One region of the Roseateles microcysteis genome, then DNA from elsewhere that is predicted to be linked to it. Evidence: predicted binding sites of a transcription regulator. Region 1 holds the regulator's gene; the other holds the start of a gene.

Region 1 (4,269 bases):
ACCCTGGCGATGAGTACTCTGTCTTTCCAGGACTATGTGCGCGAGCGCATGCTCAAGCGCCGCCAGGCCGAACTGACCGGTCAGCCCGACCCGATCCTGCAAGCACCGCCGGCCGCCCGAGCCGCGCCCGAGCTGCCGGACGACGTCACTTCCCTGCAAGCCGCCCGCCGCCAGCGTGCCGAGGCCGCCTTGAAGGCGATGCAGCCGCGCCAGGCGCCTGCACCCGCGCCCGAACCCGCACCGCGCCGCATCACGCCGCCGGTGCTGCGCGACGAGATCCGCATCGACGCGCCGGCCGTCCCGACGCTGGCCGAGCGCGATGCCGGCCGCGGTCGTCGCGACCAGCAGGACATGATGAATGAGCTGCGCTCGATGAAGGGCCTGATCGAGGAGCGCTTCGGCGCCCTGGCTTTCATGGAGAAACTGCAGCGCCAGCCGGCCCAGGCTCAGCTGACGCAAAAGCTGCTGGAAGTCGGCTTTTCGCCGGCCCTGGTGCGCAAGCTGGTCGAAGGCATGCCTTCCGACCATCACAGCCCGGATGAAACCGCCTGGGCGGCCAATGTGCTGTCTCGCAATCTGCATACCGACGAGCATTCGCCGGCGCTGGAAGAGCAGGGCGGGGTGTTCGCCCTGATCGGCTCCACCGGCGTGGGCAAGACCACGACCACGGCCAAGATCGCCGCTGCCTTCGCTACCCGCTTCGGCGCAGCGAACCTGGGCCTGATCACGCTCGACGCCTACCGGGTTGGCGCCCACGAGCAGTTGCGCGCCTATGGCCGCATCCTCGGCGTGCCGGTGCACACGGCGCATGACCGCGCTTCGCTGGAAGACCTGCTGGAACTGCTGTCCAGCAAGAAGATGGTCCTGATCGACACGGCTGGCATGGCGCAGCGCGACACCCGCACCGCCGAGCTGCTGGACATGCTGGCGCACCGCAGCATCCGCAAGCTGCTGGTCGTCAATGCCGCCCAGCAGGGCGAAACCATCGACGACGTGGTCAGCGCCTGGCGTGCCACGCAGGCCCACGGCATCGTGCTGTCCAAGATCGACGAGGCGGTGCGCCTGGCACCGGCCCTGGACATCATGATCCGCCACAAGCTCAAGGTGATTGGCGTGACCAACGGCCAGCGCGTGCCCGAAGACTGGCATCGCCTCTCCAGCCCGGCCTTGGTGCAGCGTGCGCTGCGTGCCGTGTCGGCGCCGGCCTGGCGCATGGACGCGTCTGACGTCAACCTGATCTTCGCCGGCGGCCCCGCGCTGCCCGCCGCTGCGAATCCGAACGTCCACGCCCAACCGATGGGCAGCTTTTGAGGTCTTCGACCATGACGCGCGACCGCCAGGCTTTCAACTCCGCGCCGCTGGACCAGGCTGATGGCCTGCGCAAGCTCTTCTCCAGTTCGCGGGTGCGTTTCGTGCCGGTGCTGTCCAACCCGCATGTGGTCGGTTCCGGCGCGCTGCTGGAAGGCCTGTGCGCGGCTTTTGCCGAGCTTGGCCTGCACACACTGGTGGTCGATGCCGGCGAACTCTCGCCGCCGGCCAACGAGCTGGCCGCCATCGACTTGCCGGCCTGCGTCGAGCGCCTGTCGGATCACGTCTCCTACCTGTCAGCGCGCGGCTTGCCGATGCGCTACATCAACGCCCAGGGCTCTGCGGCGCAGTTCCTCGAGGCGGTGGCCGCCGCTTGCCCGCATGCCGACGTGGTCCTGCTGCATGCCAGCGCCGCTGAGCTGGCCCGCGTTGTGGCCACACGCGAGCTGCGCCCAGTGCTGCTGGCCGATACCGACCCGCGCTCGGTCACCCATGCCTACAGCGGCATGAAATGGCTGGCCCAGCGTGCCGGCCTGATGGTTTACAGCCTGCTGCTGGCCAGCCCGCCTCAATTGCGCCTGACCGGCCGGATCGCCCAGCAGATCAGTTCCTGCGCCGACGGCTTTCTCGGCGCGGTGCTCAGGGACTGGGCCTGCCTGGACCCGCGCCAGCCCGCCAGCGTGCCAATGTCCTCGGAAATGCGATTTCTCGCACGCGAGCTCTTGATTGCGGCGCCGCCTGGAGCGATGCTTGAGGTGTCGGCAGACGCCGCGCCATTGCGCCCCGTTGTCCGACACGCGCAGGGCGCCTCCGTGGCGACCCTCTGAAATCGCAGGAGACAACGATGTACACCGCCAAAGGTCGGCTTGAGACCTCTGCGATGCTCAAGCAGTACAGCCCCCTGGTGCGCCGCCTGGCCCATCAGATGATTGCCAAGCTGCCGGCCAATGTGGAACTCGATGACTTGATCCAGGTCGGCCTGATCGGCCTGACCGACGCGCTGTCGCGCTTTGACACCGCGCAAGGAGTGCAGTTCGAAACCTTTGCCACCCAGCGCATCCGCGGCGCCATGCTCGACGAGCTGCGCGGCGGCGACTGGATGAGCCGTGGCACCCGCCGCCAGCAGCGCGAAATCGAATCCGCAGTCCACAAGCTGGAGCAGCGTCTCGGCCGAGCGCCGCAGGAAAGCGAAATCGCCAAGGAAATGGGCCTGAGCCTGGGGGACTACCAGGAGTTGCTTGGCAAGGTGCGGGGCACCCAGCTCGTCTACCTGGAAGACATGTCGGGCGACGATGGCGACAACGACTACCTCGACCGCCATGTCGCCGACCCGGCCGCCAACCCGATGGCCATGCTGCAGGACCATCGCATGCGCGAGGCCCTGGTGCTGGCGATCACGAACCTGCCCGAGCGCGAGGGCTATGTCATGTCCATGTACTACGAACATGACATGAACCTGAAAGAGATCGCTGCGGTGCTCAAGGTCACCGAGTCGCGTGTCTGCCAGCTGCACAGCCAGGCCATTGCCCGCTTGCGGGTCAAGTTGCGCGACTGGTAACCTGCCCTGGTTGCGGCCGTCAGAGCCGCAGGGGAGACAGACGCATGTTCAGCAAGCGCAGCAGCGCGTTCACGGGCCCGTCGAGTCATTCGCCGGCCGAGCCAGCCGGCGTGAGCCCGCTGGAAACCATCAAGACGCTTTCGCGCACGGTCTCTACCGTGGGTCGGGACGCTGCCGAGGTGCGCGGCGTGATCGAAGACACCAAGAAGCATGTGCAGGCGCAGGGTGAAACCATGAGTGCGCTGGCCGGCGAGCTGGGCCAGGTCCAGCGCTCGCAGGCTGCCATCACCCAATGCACCCAACAGACCCGCGCGGCCGTCGAGCGTTCGCGCCAGGCACTGACCCGTCTGGACAGCGAGGTCGGCGGCATCGTGCAGAACCTCAAGCAAGTGGAAGACGCGGCCAGCCAGATCACCAAGATCGCCCTGCAGACGCGGCTCGTGGCCTTCAATGCCTCGGTCGAGGCCAAGCGTGCAGGTGAGGCCGGGCGCGGTTTCGGCGTGGTGGCTGACGCGGTGAAGGACCTGGCGGCGCAGGTCGAATCCTCGGCCAAGGCCATCATGAGCACGGTGACAACGCTGGACACCCGCATCGAGGCCTTCAGCCGCGAACTGCGCAGCGAAGGCAATGCCGGCCAGCAGCGTGGTGGCATTCATGCCTCGTTCGCTGAAATGGAAGGGGACGTTGCCGCCATCGATCAATCGGCCCAGGCCAGCCAGTCCACGATGCAGGCCCTGGCCGCTCGCGTCGAAAGCGCTGGCCTTGCAGTCCGCCGCGTGATGTCGGACCTGGACGTGGCCTTCGCCTGCAGCGACCGCTTCCTGAGCGTCTCGGAAACGCTGATCGAGCAGATTGCGCACAGCGGTGTCGAGGTCGAAGACTCGGCCTACATCCGCGCCGCGCAGGAGGCTGCGGGCGAGATTGCATCCTTGCTGGAGCTGGCGCTGAGCGAGGGCCGCATCCGCAGCGAGCAGCTCTTCGACACCAACTACCGGCCGATTGCGGGCAGCAATCCGGCCCAGGTACTGACCGGCTTCGTCGATCTGGCCGACCAGTTGTTTCCTGCGGTGCAGGAGCGCATGCTGCAACTCAGCGACAAGGTGGTGTTCTGCATCGCCGTGGACCGCAACGGCTACGTCGCGACCCACAACCGGGCCTACTGCCAACCCCAGCGCGCCGGCGATGTGGTCTGGAATACCGCCAACAGCCGCTACCGCCGCGTGTTCAACGACCGCACCGGCCTTGCATCGGCGCGCAACGAGAAGCCGTTCCTCCTGCAGACCTACCGGCGCGACATGGGCGGCGGCAAGTTCGTGATCATGAAAGAGGCCAGCGCACCAATCACGGTGAACGGCCGCCACTGGGGTGGCCTGCGTCTGGCCTTCAAGTTCTGAGCTGACACG
Region 2 (4,269 bases), on a different contig from region 1:
CTATTCCGAGATCATGAACATGCAGGTGTAGAGCGGTCTCAACAAGGTGCCGACTTGGGCGCATCCTTGCCGCACAGCGAGGCGCGGCCCAGCGCATTGAGCTGCACCCGTACCTGGCCGCCATGCTTGGTCGAGAACTCGGTCGGGCCATGCTCGACGGCGCGGCCCAGGCCCGCCTCGAACTGCGCATCGCTGGAATACACCATCCAGACGCCCGGCCAGTCCTGACTGCGCTGCGAGACCACGTTGCAGCGTTCCTTCAGGCAGTTGCAGGGCGTTGTGCTGTTGGCGCCCCAGCACCATGCCTGGCCTTCGTGCTTGAAGTTGAAGAACACCGGGCCGACCTTGCTGCTCTGGCTGTGCGCCAGCTGGAAGTCCCGCTGCAGGGACTCGGCCGCCAGCCGCATGCGCTGACGCTCCTGCATGCGCTGGTAGTTGGGCACCGCCACGGCGAGCAATATCGCCGCCACAGCCAGCACGATGGCGACCTCCATCAGTGTGAACCCGGCGTGGCGTGGGCGGCTCATCAGATCTTGCGCTGCAAGAGGCGGCGCCGCTTCTGGGTCTGGTCGATGAAGCGCTGCAGATCGCGCAGCGAGAGCGGTGGCAGCTGCACGAAGGCGCAGCCCAACTGCACAAACTCGGCCGGGTTCTGCAGCGAGCTGACGTGCTGCAACCGCAGACTGGTTTCCAGCCGGGTATCCCGGTCCAGCTCCAGGCGTGCCAGCTCGATCAGTGCACCCGGTTCCAGCGGCGGCAGCTCCGGCGGCAGAAGCAGGGCGAGGCCGCCAATGCTCACGTCCAGCACTCGGAGGCGCAAAAGGCCGATGGCAGGGTCGGGGTGCTCGAACTTGGCGAAGGGATAGGCGCTACCCGTCGGTTGCACCCGGTAGGCCTGGCGGCGCTGGAAACGAAACAGCGGGCTGGGCAGATTGGCTTGCAGCATGGCGCCGGCGCTGCCTTGCACCAGCACCAGGCCGTCGACATCGAACTGCAGCCTGATGTTGTCCAGAAAGGCTTGGGCCTGGACCTCGTCGCTGGCCAGCAGCGTGCGCAGGTGCTCTGGGCTGGCACTGCTGTCCAGGTCGATCACGCCCCGGCGCGCATCCACCTCGACGAGCATGGCCTTGCAGGTTTCGCCCGTCGGCGTGCTGAGGGTCAGCGGCGTGCGTTGGGCCTGCAGCTCGCGCAGCAGGGTCTGGATCTCGAGGGTCGCATCGAGACGAAAAGAGCCGACGTCGACTGTGTCGACGCCGGCCTCAGACGACGGGTTGGCATCAGGCATGCCTGGAGGATGCGCTTTCCCGGTTCAGTGAACCGTCTTGTTCTTGCCGGCCAGTACTTGGTCGAGGTCTTCCAGCCAGGGTTCGGCCAGGTGTCGGATCTCGGCGTCGTTCAGGAGGATACGCTGCATGATGCGCGTTTTCAGCTTCGACTCTTCCGGCTGCAGGGCCGCCTGCGAGGCCGCGTGCTTGAGCTGTGAAATCAGCAGCACGCAAGCGCCTTCGAGCTTGACGACTTCGTCCCAGTTGCCGGTGCGGGCGGCCGAGAGCATGTCGGCACTGGCCTGCTCGATGGCTTCGTAATAGCTGAGAAGGTGGGTGTTCATGGAACGTCCGCTGGATTCTGGGTGAATGAAGGGCGCTGTCTGACTACCTGGCATCAGGCTGCCGCACGTGCATGTGCGGCGCTTGGAGCAATGCTAGCCCAGGCTTCGCGGATCGGTTGCAGCAGACGCTGGCATTCCTCAACGGCGCTGGCATCGCTGTGCAAATTTGCATGAGTGAGGCGTCCACAGGTGTAGACATAGAGGTCACGCAGGTCGGTGGCCAACGGGCCGGCTTCCAGCTTGAGCCCGGCCTTCAGGCCTTCGTCAAGGATGCGCACGGCCCGGCTCAGCGAACGGTTCTTCAGCTCCGTGTTGCCTGCATGGATGGCACCCAGGCCCTGGTTCATTGCGTCGAACAGGCCGTCGAAAAGCATTGCCACCAGGCGGTGCGGGCTGGCGCTGAGCACGTCGGTCTCGACGCCGACCTTGTTGTAGAGGTGGCTGGCCCGATGGGCGCGCGAGGCAAAGGGAGAGGCATTGCCGTACATTTTTCTTAGCTTTCCGAGTGGCCGGGTTGAGAGCGTCTTGAGAGGATTTTCGGCTCACGAGCGGCAAACTTGAGGGAGGCCATTGCCGGGATTGCCCCGCATTTCCGGCGCAAAAAAACCCGGCAGGGCCGGGTTGGTGACGGAGTTGGCACGGCGCGGCCTCGAAGCTTCAGGCGGACTCAGCTGCTCTTGTTGAGCAGTGCCATCTGCTGCGTCACATAGTTGGACAGGCTGGTCAGCTTGCTCATCTGCGTGTCCAGCGCTGTATAACGTGCGCGCAGCCGCGCTTCGGTCAGGCTGACCCGGTCTTCCATCTTGTCGGCCTGCTTGCCGTTGTTGTTGATGCGGGTTTGCAAGCCGGCCTGGCGGCTGGTCAGGCTGCCGTCGGTGCTCAGCAGCTTGTCGGTCAGCGTGCGGAAGCGCACGGCCAGGCCGCTGTTGCTGGCATCGGTCGTATCCACGCCGGCAAAAAAGCCCTTGACCTGGTCCAGATTGGCCAACGCCTTCGTCAGCTTGGTGTCGTTGACCTTGATCAGGCCGTCCGACCCCGGGTCCAGACCCAGGTCGGAAAAGCGGCCCAGGCCGCTGCCGCCAAGCGTGGTGCCGCTGCCGGCGAGGCCGCGCAACTGGTTCTGCAAGCTGGTTGCGGTCGAGTCGCCCTGCAGCGTTCCGGCAGTCTTGTTGCTGGCGTCGTACTTGGTCTGGTCGCGCAGCATCGTGACCGCGGCGTTGTAGTTGGTGACGAATTCGTTGATCGCCTTCTTGATGCCGTCCTTGTCCTGGTCGACGCTCAGCGTCACATCGGCCGTGGTGGGCTTGAGCAGCGTGATGTTGAGGCCGTCGATGGCGTCCTTCATCGTGTTGCTTTCGGACTCGACCGCCACGCCGTTGAGCACCGCCATCGCGTTGGCCGCGGCCAGGTTCAGCGCCATCGAGCTGACACCAACGCTGGGGTCGTAGGCCAGTGCCGACAGCCCGGAATCGTCGCCATTGATGCCATCGGCATCGCCCACGCTGATGCGGAAGGCATTGGTCTGGCCGGTTTCGCTGGAGCGCATCACCAGGCGCGAGCCCGAAGCGTCTGTCACCACCGAGGCAACCACGCCGGCCTTGGCCGCATTGATCTTGTCGCGGATCTGGGTCAGTTGGTCTTCGCCCGGGGCGATCTCGATCGTGACCGCAGTGCTGCCCGCCTTGGTGGTGAACTCAGTCTGGTCGCTGTTCCAGCTGCCCAGCTCGATGGTGATGTTGCCGTTGCCAATGGTGGCGGGCGCTGATGGCAGCACCTTGCTGGACAAGGTCTGCGAGGCCGCCAGCTTGGAAACGGAGACGGCGAACTTGCCGGAGGTGGTGCTGGAGCCGGCCGTGACGGCCACGCTGGTCGAGTCAGTGGAAGAGGCCAGGCTGGCCTGCCAGGTTTCTGGACGAGACAGTTTGAGTGCCGAGTCGCGCAGCGTCGAGAAGGCGCTTTGCAGCTTGCCATACACCGACAGCTGGGTCTTTAAGGTGTCTGTGCGGGTCGCCAGCTGGGTAATGGGCGCGCGCTCGGCTGCCACCAGCTTGGTGATCAGGGATTCGATGTCCAGGCCGCTGCCTATGCCTGCTGATGTGATGGTTGCCATGAGAGTTCTCCAGCGTCTCGAGGGCATGGCAGGTGCCAGGACCCCGGGCGGTTGCCGGTGTTGAGGCTTTTATCGACCAGTCCTGAAAAAACTTTAGGCCGGTTTTTGGCCGGCCCGTCAGTTTGCCGCAAAGGGCGCGATTGCTGCGGGCGATCAGCCGTTGCGCAGCAGCGAAAGCACTTGCTGAGGCAACTGGTTGGCCTGGGCCACCATGGCATTGCCAGCCTGCTGCAGGATCTGCGAGCGGGAGAGGGCCGAGGTTTCAGCCGCGTAGTCGGCGTCCATGATGCGGCTGCGTGCCGCGCTCTGGTTCTCGACCGAGATCATCAGGTTCGAGATCACGGCCTCGAAGCGGTTCTGCGTCGCACCCAGTGCCGCTCGCTGCTCGCTGGCCGTGTTGATCGCCAGGTCGATCGCGTCGATCACGGCGCCCAGCGTCGTCGGGTCGGAGGTGTCGTCGATGGTCGAGATCGTCGGGTCGGTGATCGCGATGATGGTCGGATCGACCGTCAGGTCGACCGTCGTCACGTCGATGGTGTCGTTGACCGAG

The links. The regulator FliA, encoded in region 1, starts transcription of late flagellar genes. The targets are predictions, from matches to a motif close to CTAAAGTTTNNNNNNNNNNNGCCGNTA.
Region 2: a site for FliA is predicted at 2,145-2,171, ahead of fliS (flagellar export chaperone FliS). Genes of this name have one in related genera too.

What each region holds. Positions count from the first base shown of each region.
Region 1 is NZ_JBAJMV010000002.1:875,176-879,444, reverse strand. It holds gene flhF (flagellar biosynthesis protein FlhF) at 1-1,311, shown strand, start outside; gene V3596_RS08970 (flagellar biosynthesis protein) at 1,323-2,135, shown strand; gene V3596_RS08965 (RNA polymerase sigma factor FliA) at 2,153-2,866, shown strand; gene V3596_RS08960 (methyl-accepting chemotaxis protein) at 2,911-4,260, shown strand.
Region 2 is NZ_JBAJMV010000009.1:47,250-51,518, forward strand. It holds gene fliE (flagellar hook-basal body complex protein FliE) at 1-31, shown strand, start outside; gene V3596_RS21420 (pilus assembly FimT family protein) at 39-527, opposite strand; gene V3596_RS21425 (flagellar brake protein) at 527-1,285, opposite strand; gene V3596_RS21430 (flagellar protein FliT) at 1,310-1,609, opposite strand; gene fliS (flagellar export chaperone FliS) at 1,663-2,097, opposite strand; gene fliD (flagellar filament capping protein FliD) at 2,277-3,719, opposite strand; gene V3596_RS21445 (flagellin N-terminal helical domain-containing protein) at 3,873-4,269, opposite strand, start outside.